Regions from separate parts of the Frateuria sp. YIM B11624 genome, predicted to be linked through region 2. Evidence: riboswitches for the same ligand, from Rfam matches in the RefSeq annotation. Region 2 holds a riboswitch; the other holds the start of a gene.
The links. A riboswitch is a leader RNA that binds a small molecule or an ion and turns the genes downstream of it on or off. The one in region 2 is predicted to bind cobalamin.
Positions count from the first base shown of each region.

Region 1: linked by a shared signal. The riboswitch ahead of AAIL17_RS07875 (ribonucleoside-diphosphate reductase subunit alpha) and the one ahead of btuB (TonB-dependent vitamin B12 receptor) in region 2 are both predicted to bind cobalamin.

Region 1 covers NZ_JBCNYA010000012.1:31,785-38,938, reverse strand. The annotation lists gene AAIL17_RS07885 (ribonucleotide-diphosphate reductase subunit beta) at 1-539, opposite strand, end outside; gene AAIL17_RS07880 (hypothetical protein) at 654-878, opposite strand; gene AAIL17_RS07875 (ribonucleoside-diphosphate reductase subunit alpha) at 892-3,309, opposite strand; cobalamin riboswitch at 3,554-3,768, opposite strand; gene AAIL17_RS07870 (hemerythrin domain-containing protein) at 3,842-4,246, opposite strand; gene AAIL17_RS07865 (SDR family oxidoreductase) at 4,427-5,443, shown strand; gene AAIL17_RS07860 (DUF421 domain-containing protein) at 5,448-5,915, shown strand; gene AAIL17_RS07855 (hemerythrin domain-containing protein) at 6,008-6,406, opposite strand; gene AAIL17_RS07850 (putative bifunctional diguanylate cyclase/phosphodiesterase) at 6,403-7,154, opposite strand, start outside.
Region 2 covers NZ_JBCNYA010000006.1:802-7,955, forward strand. The annotation lists partial or broken gene AAIL17_RS04165 (tetratricopeptide repeat-containing sulfotransferase family protein) at 1-549, shown strand, start outside; gene AAIL17_RS04170 (TonB-dependent receptor) at 693-3,827, opposite strand; cobalamin riboswitch at 4,147-4,371, shown strand; gene btuB (TonB-dependent vitamin B12 receptor) at 4,501-6,351, shown strand; gene AAIL17_RS04180 (efflux RND transporter permease subunit) at 6,689-7,154, shown strand, end outside.

The DNA of each region.
Region 1 (7,154 bases), on a different contig from region 2:
AACAGGCCCTCGATGCAGGCGGCGAAGCAGATCAGGTTGAGCAGGAACTGCCGCCGCTGCTCGCGCGTCTCCACGCGGCGCAGGTGCTGGATCGAGTCGATCCACTTGAAGCAGAACGCGCCCTTGGCGCGGATCGAGGGAATCGCCTCGATCGCCGCGAAGGCCTTGTGCCGCTCGGCCGGGTCGGGGATGTAGGTGTCCAGCAGGGTCAGGTAGAACTGCACGTGCAGCGCCTCTTCGTAGAGCTGCCGCGAGAGGTACATGCGTGCTTCGGGTGCATTGACGTGCTGGTAGAGGTTGAGCACCAGGTTGTTGGCCACGATGGTGTCGCCAGTGGCGAAGAAGGCCACCAGGCGCTGGATCAGGTGGCGCTCGGCGGGGTTCATCTTGTTATTCAGATCGTTGAGGTCGGGCGCGAAATCGACCTCGTCCACCGTCCAGGTGTTGCGGATGGCGGCGCGGTACATCTCGTAGAAGGGCGAGTAGCGCATCGGACGCAGGGTGAGCGCATAGCCGGGGTCGAGCAGTTGGCTGGTCATGGGATGCCTTGGTGTGCGACCGCCCGGAAGGCGGCGAGACTGCATGGGTATCATTCCCGCGAAAGCCGGAAGGACGCCGAGGAAGGACGTGGGCTTTACCGCCTCACGCCACCGTCAGAGCTTGCGCGCGTACGCCTCGTGCACGAACCGGCTGACGTAGGTCGCCAGGCCTTCGCCCGCCTGCGCCAGGGTCTGCATGTTGCGTACGTGTTCGGTACCGGTGGCCGCGTCGGTGTACTCGTAGGTCTCGCCGCCGACGAAGCGGATGCGGATCCAGCCGTCGCCGAACTCGTAGGCACTGACGCCGGAATGGCCGTCCAGGTTGCGGTAGCGGTGCATGCGCGGGCCCGGTTCATTGGCAGGCCTCGCAATACTCGGGATTCTCCAGTGAACAGAACACCGCTGCGCTCGCCTGGCTCTGGTCCGGCACGGCGGCGACGGTCGTCTTGGCGATCTTGGTCGCCGGGCGCGAGCGCAGGTAGTAGGTGGTCTTGATGCCCGCCTTCCAGGCGTACATGTACATCGAGGAAAGCTGCCCGATGTTCGGGTTCTCCATGAAGAGATTCAGCGACTGGCTCTGGTCGATGTAGGCCCCGCGCGCGGCGGCGAGGTCGATCAGCGCCTTCTGCGGCAGCTCCCACACGGTGCGGTAGACCTGGCGCAGGCGTTCGGGAATCGCGCCGATGTTCTGGATGGAACCTTCCGCCAGCTTGATCGCGTCGCGCACGTCGGCCGTCCACAGGCCCAGCGTCTTCAGTTCCTCGACCAGGTAGCGGTTGACCACCAGGAAGTCGCCCGAGAGCGTCTCGCGCTTGAACAGGTTGGACACCTGCGGTTCGATGCATTCGTAACAGCCGGCGATCGAGGCGATCGTCGCCGTCGGGGCGATGGCGATCAGCAGCGAGTTGCGCAGGCCGCCGGTCCTGATGCGCTCGCGCAAGGCATGCCAGCGCGCCTCGTCGTGCGGCGCGGCCTGCGGCCAGTAGTCGAACTGCAGCTCGCCGCGTGCCGCGCGCGTCTGCGCAAAGCCCGGGTGCGCGCCCGCCTGAGCGGCCAGTTCGCAGGACTGCTCCAGCGCGTGGAAGTAGATCTCCTCGGCGATGCGCGTGGACAGGGCGAGCGCCTCGGCCGAGTCGAACGCCAGCCGCAACTGGAAGAACACGTCCTGCAGGCCCATCACGCCCAGCCCCACCGGGCGCCACTTGCGGTTCGCCGCGCGCGCCGTGGCGATCGGGTAGAAGTTGAGGTCGATCACCCGGTCGAGCTGGCGCACCGCCGTGCGCACGGTGGCCGCGAGCTTGGCGAAGTCGAAGGCGCCGTCCGTGACGTGCCGTGCCAGGTTGATCGAACCCAGGTTGCACACCGCCGTCTCGTCGGCGGAGGTGACTTCCAGGATCTCCGTGCACAGGTTGGAGAGATGGATCACGTTGCCCGGTTCGGCCGTCTGGTTGCCGGTGGCGTTGCAGCGGTCCTTGAAGGTCATCCAGCCGTTGCCGGTCTGCGCCAGCGTGCGCAGCATGCGCGCGTAGAGCTCGCGCGCCTTGATCGTCTTCGCCGCCAGGCCGGCCGCCTCCGCCTCGCGGTAGGCCTGCTCGAAAGCCACGCCCCACAGGTCGACCAGTTGCGGCACGCTCTTGGGATCGAACAGCGACCAGTCGCCGTCGGCCTCGACGCGGCGCATGAACTCGTCGGGGATCCAGTTGGCCAGGTTGAGGTTGTGCGTGCGCCGCGCCTCGTCGCCGGTGTTGTCGCGCAGCTCGAGGAACTCCTCGATATCCGCATGCCACGGCTCGACGTACACGCAGGCCGCACCCTTGCGCTTGCCGCCCTGGTTCACCGCGGCCACCGAGGCGTCGAGCGTCTTCAGCCACGGCACCAGCCCGTTGGAATGGCCGTTGGTGCCGCGGATCAGCGAACCGCGCGAGCGCACGCGGGTGAAGGACAGACCGATGCCTCCGGCGAACTTGGACAGCTTCGCCACGTCGGCATACTTCTCGTAGATCGCCTCCAGTGCGTCGGCCGGCGAATCGAGCAGGAAGCAGGAGGACAACTGCTCGTGCGCGGTGCCGGCGTTGAACAGCGTCGGCGAGCTGGCGATGTATTCCAGCGCCGAGAGCAGCCGGTAGAGCTCCAGCGTCTCGCCGACCTCGCCGCCGCCCAGCGCGCAGGCGATGCGCATGAAGAAATGCTGCGGCGTCTCGATCACCTTGCGCGCCTGCGGATGGCGCAGCAGGTAGCGGTCGTACACCGTGCGCAGGCCGAAGTATTCGAAGCGGCGCGTGGCCAGTGGATCGATCGCGTCATTGAGCTTGCGCGCGTGCGCGGCGACGAAATCGCGCAGCCGCGCGTTGAGCAGGCCGAGTTCGGCGCCGCGCGCGATCGACTGCGAGAAGCTCTGGATCTCCTGCCCGCGCACTTCCTTGTCGATGAACGCGCCGAGCAGGCGCGCGGCGAGCTGACCGTATTCGGGCTCCTCGGCGGTGAGCGCGGCGGCGGTGCGGATCGAGAGCTGGTCCAGCTCGGCGGTGGTGGCGCCGTCGTACAGGCCGCCGATGGTCTTCAGCGCCACGCGCAGCGGGTCGACCGCGTGCAGGCCGTCGGCGTTGCGCGTCACCGCGCGCACGATCTTGTTGACGTCGACGCTTTCGGTGGCGCCATTACGCTTGGTCACGCGCATCTGCGCGGGACTGTGCGGCGGGGTCAGGGCGAAGCCGTCGTCGGCCTGCGATGCGGCGCTGCCTTCGCGGGCAGGGGTGTCGAGGGTGTCCATGCGGAATCTCCGGAAGGGAAGCCGCCGCGCCGATACGGAGGAGAAGCGCACCGACGCGACGGTTCCGAAAACATCAAACGCCTGCTCCCGCGCGCAGGGCCTGAGGGTCGCTTGTCACGGAAGACGCGCATCACGCGGAGGCAGGACCGCCCGCATGCAACGCGCCTCCCCGCGGAAGCGGTCACCCGCGCCGGGCCGCGTCAGGGTCGGACGGGCGCGTCTCAGCGGACGCGACCGCCGGCCCCAGGGGTCCGGCGTGCCGGCAGGTCTTCGGACTTCGCGGACACGGGCCTTGCGGCCCACCTAGTTCCCGCCGCTTCCCAGGCGCAGAGGCCCAGTGCTGGTGACGGGTTTCGTTTCCGCTTACCGCTGCGGGGCAGTTCCGGATTCACACCGGATTCCCTTTTAAGCCCGACCGACAGTCGCGTCTGGACGGGCACCGACGAGGCACAACATATCGGGCTTGACGGTAACGGTCAACCCAATATCTGGTGTGGTTGGCGTCGCCCGGGACCGGATGCGGCGGTCCGCCTCAGGCGGCGTCGGTGCGCAGGCAATGCTGTTCGTAGGCCGGGTACAGCCGCACTTCCTCGCGCGTCCAGCGGCGGTCGAGCAGACCCAGCAGACGCCCGTAGTGGCGCGCGAAGGCCAGGTCGCCGCCGCCGTGCTGCCAGCTGTCGAAGAACGCCAGGATGTCGCCGGAGAGCCGGCGCATCTCGTCGGCGTAGCTTTGCGCCAGCGCCTGCGTGCCGGCGTTGCGGTGCAGTGCCGGATACAGCTCGGCATCCTCCTGGCGCAGGTGTTCCACGATCAGCGCGCGCGCCTGGCGCAGCCGCTCGCGGCCAGCCTCCTTGCCGATGCCGAACTGGCGGACGTCGTCGAGCACCTGGCGCATCTGCGCATGCTGGCCGCGCAAGGTATCCGTGAGCCGGGGCATACCAGGGATCTTTCGCAGGGACAGGACTGCAGTCTGGACGTCCGCCGCCGCGCCGGCACTGATCCAGGTCAGCGGCGATCGGGCGTCACATCCGCATCAAGGATGCGCGGCGCCGCGCTCACCCCGTTGCCACGGCGGGCTGTCTAAGGTCGCGGACGACACCCGCCCGGAGCGTTGCGCATGGCTACCCGAACCGATTCCACCCGCACGCCGCGCAAGCGCGGCGCCGTCGACAAGGCCCGCAAGGTGCAGGGCCGCACCGATGCGAAGGACGCGCGCAAATCGCAGGCCAAGGCCGCGGGCAAGAGCGCGGCGAAGAAACAGCCGGCACCGACCAGTCCGCGCGCCAAACCGCGGCCGCCGTTGCCCGAGCAGCACCTGCGCAAACCGGGCAAGGAAGCCAGGCTCGATCCGCGCCCGCAGTTCGAGGCGCCAGACTACCGCGGCAGCGGCAAGCTCGACGGCATGGCCGCGATCATCACCGGCGGGGATTCCGGCATCGGCCGCGCGGTGGCGGTGCTGTTCGCGCGCGAGGGCGCCGACGTGGCGGTGGTGTACCTGTCCGAGGACCAGGATGCGCGCGAGACCAAGCGCTACGTGGAAAAGGAGGGCCAGCGCTGCCTGCTGATCCGCGGCGACGTGCGCGACCCGGACTTCTGCGGGCAGGCGGTGCAGCAGACGGTCGACGAATTCGGCCGGCTCGACGTGCTGGTCAACAACGCCGCCTTTCAGGAACACGCCGATGCGCTGGAGGACATCACCGAGGAACACTTCGACCTCACCATGCGCACCAACATCTACGGCTACTTCCACATGGCCAAGGCCGCGCTGCCGCACCTGCACGAGGGCAGCGCGATCATCAACACCGGCTCGGAAACCGGCCTGTTCGGCAACGCGCACCTGCTCGACTACTCGGCGACCAAGGGTGCGATCCACGCCTTCACGATGTCGCTGGCGAGCAACCTGGTCAGCCGCGGCATCCGCGTCAACGCGGTGGCGCCCGGCCCGGTGTGGACGCCGCTCAACCCCGCCGACAAGCAGGCCAAGCAGGTGGCGAAGTTCGGCCAGCAGAACCCGCTGGGCCGTCCGGCGCAGCCGGAGGAGCTTTCGCCCGCCTACGTGTTCCTGGCCGCGCCGAGCTGCTCCAGCTACGTCAACGGCGCGATCCTGCCGGTGATGGGCGGCTCGACCGGGTGACGCCATGCACCTCACCGATCCGTGGTGGGTCTATGCGCTGCGCGGCGCGGGCGTCTACCTGGGCCTGCTGATCGTCCTGCGGCTGATCGGCAAGCGCGCGTTCGGCGACATGACCACCTTCGACATCGTGGTGCTGATGCTGGTCGGCAGCACGCTGCGCCTGGCGATCACCGGCGACGACAAGTCGCCGCTGTCGGCGGTGATCGGGGTGATACCGATTTTCCTGCTGGACAAGGCGATGGGTTGGTCCTGCGCGCGCTGGCCGTGGCTCGATCGCGTGGTCGAAGGCAAGGACAGCCTGCTGGCCCGCGGGGGCCGCCTCGTCGAGGGTGCGCTGCGCCGGCACGACATGTCCGAGGCGGCCTTCCGCCGCGCGCTGCGCGAGAAGGGATTGCGCGAGGTCGGCGACGCGGCCGAAGTGCGGCTGGAGGCCAATGGCAAGGTCAGCGTGTTGAAAATGCCGAAAAGCTAGTGCGACTTCCGTAGGGTGGGCTTCAGCCCATCACGTCTTGCCGCGGCCTGCGCTGGGCTGAAGCCCACCCCACGCGGCAAAGAAGGCAACCGTCAGCCGGCCTTATCGCAATGCGCATCGTAGGCGGGATAAAGCCGCCCCTCCTCGCGCCCGATGCGCTGGCGCAACACCGCCAGCAGTTGTTCCAGGCTGCGCGAAAAGGCCAGCGGATCGGCATGGCCGTCGTGGTAGGCGTCGAAGAACGCGACCAGCGCCGGCGTGAGCTGCTGCATCTCGTCGGCGTACTGGCGCGCCAGTTCGGCGGTGGCCGGGTGCGTGCGCAGGGCCGGGTAGAGCCGGCTGTCCTCGAGGCTGAGGTGCGCAAGCATCGCCTGCCGCGCCTTCTGCAGGCGCTCGCCGCCTTCGCGGCCGGCGGCACCGAGCCGTTGCAGTTCGTCGAGCAGGACGTACAACTGTGCGTGCTGGTCGCGCAGGATGTCGGTCAACCTCACGTGGCGTCCCCGCCCTCGGCGTGGTGCCAGTCGGCGGCGCGCTCGAGCCAGGGCGGTATCGCGGCCGCCGGCAACGGGCGCGAGACGTGGAAGCCCTGCACCTCGTCGCAGGCCATGCGGCGCACGGTCTCGTAGATGCGCCGGGTCTCCACGCCCTCGACCACCACGCGGAAGCCCAGGTCGTGCGCCAGCGCCGCGGTCGAGCGCACGATCGCCGCGTCGTGCCGGCTGGCGTCCATCGCACGCACGAACGACTGGTCGATCTTCAGGCAGGTCGCCGGCATCTGCCGCAGCGAGGCGAGGTTGCTGTAGCCGGTGCCGAAATCGTCGATGGCGATGCCGGCGCCCAGCTCGCGCACCGCATCGAGGTGGCGGCGGGTGGCGTCGTTGTGGGCCAGCAGCGTGGTTTCGGTGAACTCCAGCTCCAGCGCGTGCGGATCGACCGCATGGCGGGAGGACACCGCCTGCAGACGGGTGACCAGGTCGGCGTCGAAGTCGGCGTTGGAAATGTTGATCGACAGGCCGACGTCGTGGCCGGCGCGGCGCCAGGCGGCCAGTTGCGCCACGCCGTGGTCGAGCACCCAGCCGGTCAGCGAGCGCATCAGGCCGGCACGTTCGGCCAGCGGCACGAACTGGCTGGGCGGCACTTCGCCCAGGGTCGGGTGGCGCCAGCGGGCGAGCGCCTCCAGTGCCACGCATTTGCCGTCACTCAGGCTGACGCGCGGCTGGTAATGCAGGTAGAGCTCGG
Region 2 (7,154 bases):
CTGGGCTTCCGCTACCTGCGCCAGACCCAGTGGCGCGCGCAGGATCGCGCCTTCTACATCGACAAGCTGCCTGCGAACATCCAACTTGTCGCGTTCATTCGCCAGGCCCTGCCGCACGCGCCCATCCTGCACATGGTGCGTGATCCCATGGATACCTGCTTTTCCAATTTCAAGGCGATGTTCGGCAACGTGTCGCCCTACAGCTACGACCTCGCGGCGCTGGCCCATTACCACGGACAGTACGCGCGCCTGGTGCGTCACTGGCACGCCGCCATGCCCGGCGCCATGCTGGATGTCCCGTACGCCGACTTGGTGCGCGATCCGGCGACGACGATCGGCCGGGTACTCGCGCATTGCGGGCTCGCTGCCGAGGAGGCATGCCTGCGCCCCGAGCGGAACGCTGCGCCGGTGGCGACGCCGAGCAGCGCGCAGGTGCGCGAGTCGATCCATACCCGCGGGCTTGACCAGTGGCGCCGCTATGCCGGTCCATTGGAACCTCTGCGCGTCGCGCTGGCAGCGCAACCAACGGCATCCATCGCCACGCAATAGCCGACTGGCGCCATCGTGCACGATGGCCTCGGCGAACGCAGGCCCTGCGAGCCTCGGGCAGGCTGCCATGCAAAGCGGTGCGGCAAAAGAAAAGCCACCGGTCTTTCGACCGGTGGCTTTCAAGGCTACATCAGCTTCCGCTATCAGTAGTCGTAGGTCACCGACAGGCGGATGGTGCGCGGCGGCTCGAAGAAGACCGGGTCGCCGTAGCTGTTGTTGATGGAGATGACGTCCGGAATCGGCGCCGGATTGCCGGCCGCGTCCGTTTGAGCCTGACCGTTGTTGTAGCCCGACTCGCCGGTCGGATCCGTCTGGACCGCCTTCTGCTCGTTGAACACGTTGAAGATGTCCAGGTTGAACGCGAGCTTGTGGTCCGCGAACGCCGGCGTGTAGTGCACACCGAGGTTGAGCGGCTTGGTCCACGGCGTGTGGCCGGCGCTGCCCGGCGGGATACGGACGCCATGGCACCAGTGGTAGTTGCCGCTACCCAGGCCGTTGTAACCCGACGGATCGCCCTCGCCGCCCGGACCGTTGTAGCCCTCACCCGTGCCGTAGTAACCCAGGCACTCCTTCGGCACGCCGGACTGGGCCAGCAAGGTCGCGGAGACCAGCCACTCGGGCGTGATCTGGTAGGCGCCACGGATGCGGATCTGGTGCTTGCGGACGTTCATCAACTCGCCGTTCTGGCCGTCCATGAGCTGCCAGGAATCCCAGTCCTCGGTCTTGGACACGTCGCCCTGGCCGAAGTCGGAACGGACCTGGCCTTCGGTGTTGCCGAAGCCGCGGCTGTAGGTGTAGTCGACGCGCGCCTGCCACTTGCCGTCGAACGGATGCTCCAGGTACAGGTTCAACGAACCGACCTTGCGCTTGACGCCCTGGGTGTAACCCCAGTCCTGCATCGACATCGGCACGAGGACGCTGGTGCTGCCGTCGTTCGACTTGACCAGCATGTTGTTGGTCTGGCCCGGGTTGATCAGGCGGCAATACGCGGGGCCGTAGATCGAGTCGGAGTAGTCGCCCGAGTTGATCCCCATCTTCTCCATCTTGGCGGCGATCAGGTAGGCCGAGCACTCGTCGTCGATGGCGCTCTTGAGGTCACGCCACATGGCCTTGGCGCCGTAGGTCCAGTTCTCGTTGAGCTGCTTGTCGAAGCCCGCGATGAACTCGTCCAGGTATTCCGGCTTGAGGTTGCGCGCGGTGACCTGCTGGGCATCCTTCGGCAGGCCGAATTCGCCGTCCGGCGAAGTGGTCGGCCCGGTCGCCTTGATGCCGGTCGGCACGCCGTTCTCGTCGATGCCGGTATAGGTGTAGTTGGTGGTGAGGTAGGTCGAGGTGTTCGCCGCACGCTCCGCCGCATTCTGCGGCAGGGCGAGGTAGTAACGACCCACGTTGCCGTACACCTTGAACGTGGAATCGCCATTCACGTCCCAGCTCACGCCGATACGCGGTTCCCACTGGTTCTTCTCGTCGACGAACGCCACGCCGACGTTGTTGTAGTTGGTGAAGTGGTCGTTGCGGACGCCGATGTTCAGCAGCAACGACGGAGTCACCTGCCAGGTGTCCTGCACGTACCAGGCCTTCTGCGACAGCGTCATGCTGGTCTGCCAGCCGATCTCGCGCTTCTGCACCAGATTGCCCGTCAGGTAACGCCAGTAGTAGTTGATCGCCGGATTGAACGGGTTCTGCTGGTTCGGGCCCTGGTTCTTGGCGCCGTAGCTGACGTTGTCCATACCGACCGCCAGGTCGTGGTCGCCCAGGCGATAATCGAAGTCGACGCGCAGGCTACGCGAGGAAAGCTTCGCCGAATCGGAGAACCACTGGATGTTGGTCTGATCGTTGACGATGCCGTTGGCGCCGGTGCCCGGCGGCAGGTAGGCCGGGTTCTGGTTGTACGGCCGCGAGATGTACGGCAGCGGACTGGTGTTGCCGTAAGTGGTCGGGTTCTGGTAGTTCGCCTTGCCGTACAGGATGCTCAGCGTGGCGTTGTCGGTGATGTAGCTGGTGAAGTGACCGATGTAGAACTGGGCGTTGTCCCGGGTCACGTCATTGTTCGAGTTGAACGTCGTCGCTTGCAGCGTGTCGTAATCGTAGTTGTACGTCGTGCCCATGCCGGTGGTCTGGCGATTGTTGAGCGTCGTCAACTCGAAGATGTTGTTGTCGGTGATGTTCCAGTCCAACTTGCCGTAGAACTTGGTGTTGCGGTCTTCGTTGTACTGGACCTTGCCGGCCGAGATGATCTCGACGTTGGTCGCCTGCGTCTTGCTGGTTTCCGCCGCCAAGAACATGAACAGCTTGTCCTTGATCAGCGGGCCACCGACATACGCGGAGTAGACCGTTTCCCACTGCTTGTTGTCATTGCGGTACTGGTGCAGCGTGCCCGGCTTGGAAGGGTCTTCCAACTCGTAGTGAGTGAAGCCGTCCGGACTGGTGCTGTTGGGAACCGGAGCGGGAATCGCCGGGTTGCCGTAGTAGTTGTTGCGCGGGCTGGCCTCGAGGAACTTCGGCTCCCACACGACCTGCGCGCCGAAATGCCACTCGTTGGTGCCGCGCTTGCCGATCTGGTTGATCACGCCACCGTCGGAACGGCCGTACTTGGCGCTGTAGCCACCGGTGAGGGTTTCCTGCTGGTCGATCGCGCCGTAGGGCAGCTGGAAGCCGCCGATATTGCGATACGGCTCGCCGGTGTTGTAGCCGTTCACGTAGTAGGCGTTCTCGGACACGCTCGAGCCGCTGAAGGACACGGCGTTGGCGAAGTAGCTGCTGCCCTTGACGGTGCCCGGCGCCAGCAGCGCGATCGACTCGGCGCTGCGGGTGACCGGCAGCTTGGCCAGGTCGGCCGCGGTGATGATGGTGCTGGAGTTGACGCTGGTCACGTCAATGGCGGGCAACGCGCTGGCGACCACCTGCACGGCGCCGAGGTTCTGCGCATTTTCCGCGCTGGCGGCGGTGAAGGGCACGTTGGTGCCACCGCCCGGAGAAACGCCGACGTTCTCCTGCGTAGCGAGCACCTGGCCATCCTTGCGGAGGGTGACCGTGTAGCGACCGACCGGCACGGTGACCGAGTAACGGCCATCCGCATCCACCGCGACTTCGCGGGTGGTGCCGTTGGCGCCCTGGACCATGACGGTGTCGCCGGCGCCAGCCGGCGCGGTACCGAAGATGCTGCCGGTGGTGGCCTGACCGAAGGCGAGGCCGGTAAAGCCAAGACCCATGGCCATCGCGACCGTCAGTGCAGTGCGACGAGGCAACGCCCCGCGCGACATGTAACGCTTATTCATCGAGAGATCTCCCCAGATCGACCCATTAGACGAGTCATGTAAAAACCAGATAGGCATGGCCCGAGGGCCCGCACACCGGATAACAACGACAGACGCTTTCCTGTTGCCCGAGATACGGTCCAGTAACCGCTCGTCGGTCTCGCCCCAGCGTTCCCCGTCGCTCGCAAACCACGCAACCACGGTGATTCGCTGGGGCAACCTACCGCCATGGCTAACGCAATGTCAACTTTTTCTTAGCAATTGCCGCAAAGAAAAAACTTGCGGTCCAACCGCCGCAAGGCGATTCCGAAATAAACCAAACGTGGCCCGTTTTTTCGGTAAGATTCGACCCGTTTCGGGTGTCCCACGGCATTCAGCCGGGGGATGAAACGGGAAGCCGGTGCGTTGTGCGATGCACAACAAGGCCGGCGCTGCCCCCGCAACGGTAAGCGAGTCGAAGGGACGGTCCCAAGCCACTGTGCCATGCGCATGGGAAGGCGCCGCTCCGGCAGGTCCAGCGCCTGCACCCGCGAGCCCGGAGACCGGCCCGAAGCATTACCTGGTGGACCTGCGGTGGGCGGGCCGGACCTCGTGCACGGCCCGCGCCTGCCCGTCGTTCCCCTTTCCCTCCGCGATCGGCCAGTTCATCCATCGCATGGCCGTGCGTGGGCGCGCGGCCGAGGGACGCACATCTATGAAGAAGACCCTGCTCGCCGCCGCACTGTGCGGCAGCACGTTTGCCGCGCTGGCGGCCGATGCCACCGATCCGGCCGCACTGGCGCCGGTGATCGTCACCGCTACGCGCACCGCGATCACGGTGGACGACGCGTTGTCGTCGGTCAGCGTGATCACCCGCGAGGACATCGACCGCCTGCAGCCGGTGTCGCTGATCGACCTGCTGCAGGGCCTGCCCGGGGTGAGCTTCGTCCAGTCCGGCGGGCTGGGCCAGCAGAGCTCGCTGTTCCTGCGCGGCACCAACTCCTCGCACACGCTGCTGCTGATCGACGGCGTGCGCGTGGGCACGGTGAGTGCGGGGATTCCCGCCTTCGACCAACTGCCGCTGGACCAGATCGAGCGGATCGAAGTGGTACGCGGGCCGCGCTCGAGCCTCTACGGCGCCGACGCGATCGGCGGTGTGATCCAGATCTTCACCCGGCATGGAACGCACGACGGTGGCCTGGCGCCCTCGTTGCGGCTGGGTACCGGCAGCCGCGGCTATGCCGACGGCCAGTTCGGCCTGGCCGGCGGCGATACGCATGCCTGGTACAACCTGAGCATCGGCGGCCAGTACACCCGCGGCATCAACGCCTGCCGGGTCGGCGCGGCAGAGGCCTTCGCCGGCTGCTTCACCGACGAGCCGGACGCGGACGCCTACCGCAACCGCAATGCGCTGGCCAACGCCGGCTACCGCTGGGACAACGGCACGGAGCTGGCCGCCACCTGGCTGCGCAGCGCCAGTCACGTGGAATACGACGGCGCGCCGTACGGCAACCAGCTGCACAACCTGCAGCAGGTCGCCGGCGCGCGGCTTGGCTTCGACCCGCTACCGGCATGGAAGGTGACCCTGGCAGCCGGGCAGAGCCTGGACGAACAGCGCACCTACAACGACGGCACGTTCCTGCGCTACGGCGACTCGCGGCGCAACCAGGCGTCCTGGCAGAACGACCTGAGCCTGGCCGACAACCAGCTGCTCACGCTCGGCATCGACTGGCAGCAGGAGCACCTGTCCAGCGATACCGGCTACCTCGCCGACCAGCGCAACGATACCGGCGGCTACGTGCAGTACCAGGGCAGCTTCGGCCCGCACGAGCTGCAGCTCTCGCTGCGCCGGGACGACAACCAGCAGTTCGGCGGCCACACCACCGGCGCGGCCGCCTGGGGTTACGCGTTCGACCATGGACTGAAGCTGTCGGCCAGCTGGGGCAGCGCCTTCCATGCACCGACCTTCAACGACCTGTACTACCCCTATGGCAGCGGCAACCCGGATCTGCAGCCGGAGACCTCGCGCAGCGCCGAACTGGGCCTGTCCCAGCAGCAGGCCGGTTGGCACTGGGCGCTCAATGCGTACCAGACCAGCATCGACCAGTTGATCTCGCTGGATGCCAACTACTTCCCGCGCAACATCAGCCGTGCACGCATCCGCGGGCTGGAGGCACAGGCCGGCACGGTATTGGCCGACTGGCGGGTGGAGGGCTACCTGACCCTGCAGCGCCCGGAGAACCGCGACGGCAGCGCGAATGACGGCCACCTGTTGCCGCGCCGCCCCGAGCGGACGGTGCGGCTGGAACTGGACCGCCGCTTCGGTGCCTTCGGCGTGGGCGCCACTCTGCTGGCCGCGGGCGCGCGCTACGACGACCTGGCCAACCTGCACCGGCTCGGCGGCTACGCGACCACCGACCTGCGCGCCAGCTACGCGTTCGCGCGCGACTGGCAGGTCGAGGCGCGGCTGGCCAACGCCTTCGACCGTCGCTATGAAACCGTGTACTACTTCAACCAGCCGGGACGCAGCTGGTACCTGACGGTGCGTTACACGCCCGGGGAGTGAACTCCCGGCAAGCCCGCCCCATCCGCCCTTCGGGCACCTTCCCCCGCAGGCGGGGGAAGGACCAGCGGCGGGGGATCCCCGAGTGAGCCTTCCCCCGCGGGCGGGGGAAGGTGCCGGCAGGCGGATGGGGGAAGCCTTGCCACGTAACCACGGTTACGGCCCTGCCTTTCGGCAGGGGCCGGACTTCAGGCACATCCACCGGCCGGTACGGGCACGGCATAACGTGGGGCATGACCCTGCCCATCCTCTGGCCCACGAACCGGGCGCCGGCCGTGCGCTACGCTGATGCCCCCGGCGCGGCGACGCGCGCGCACCTTCCCCGCGGTACGGACGCCCCGTGAACATCTTCGCTCCCCTGATCCGCCGCCCGATCGGCACCTCGCTGCTGGCCCTGGGCCTGACCCTGGCCGGCTTCTGGGCCTACCTGCTGCTCGGCGTGGCGGCGCTGCCGTCGCTGGACTTCCCCGGCGTGTACGTGGTGGCCAGCCAGCCCGGCGCCAGCGCGCAGACCATGGCCAGCACCATCCTCGCGCCGCTCGAACGGCACCTGGGGCGCATCCCCGGCGTCGACGACATGTACGGCAACGCCCGCGAAGGCGAGGCCTCGATCATGGTGCGCTTCACCTTCGACCGCACCGCCGACAGCGCCGCGCGCGACGTACAGGCGGCGATCAACGCCGCCGCGCCCGACCTGCCCTCGGGCATGCCCGGCCCGCCGCAGTATTTCAAGTTCGACACCTCGCAGATCCCGATCCTGTTCATCACGCTGACCTCCTCGGGCATGCCCCAGGATCAGTTGTTCG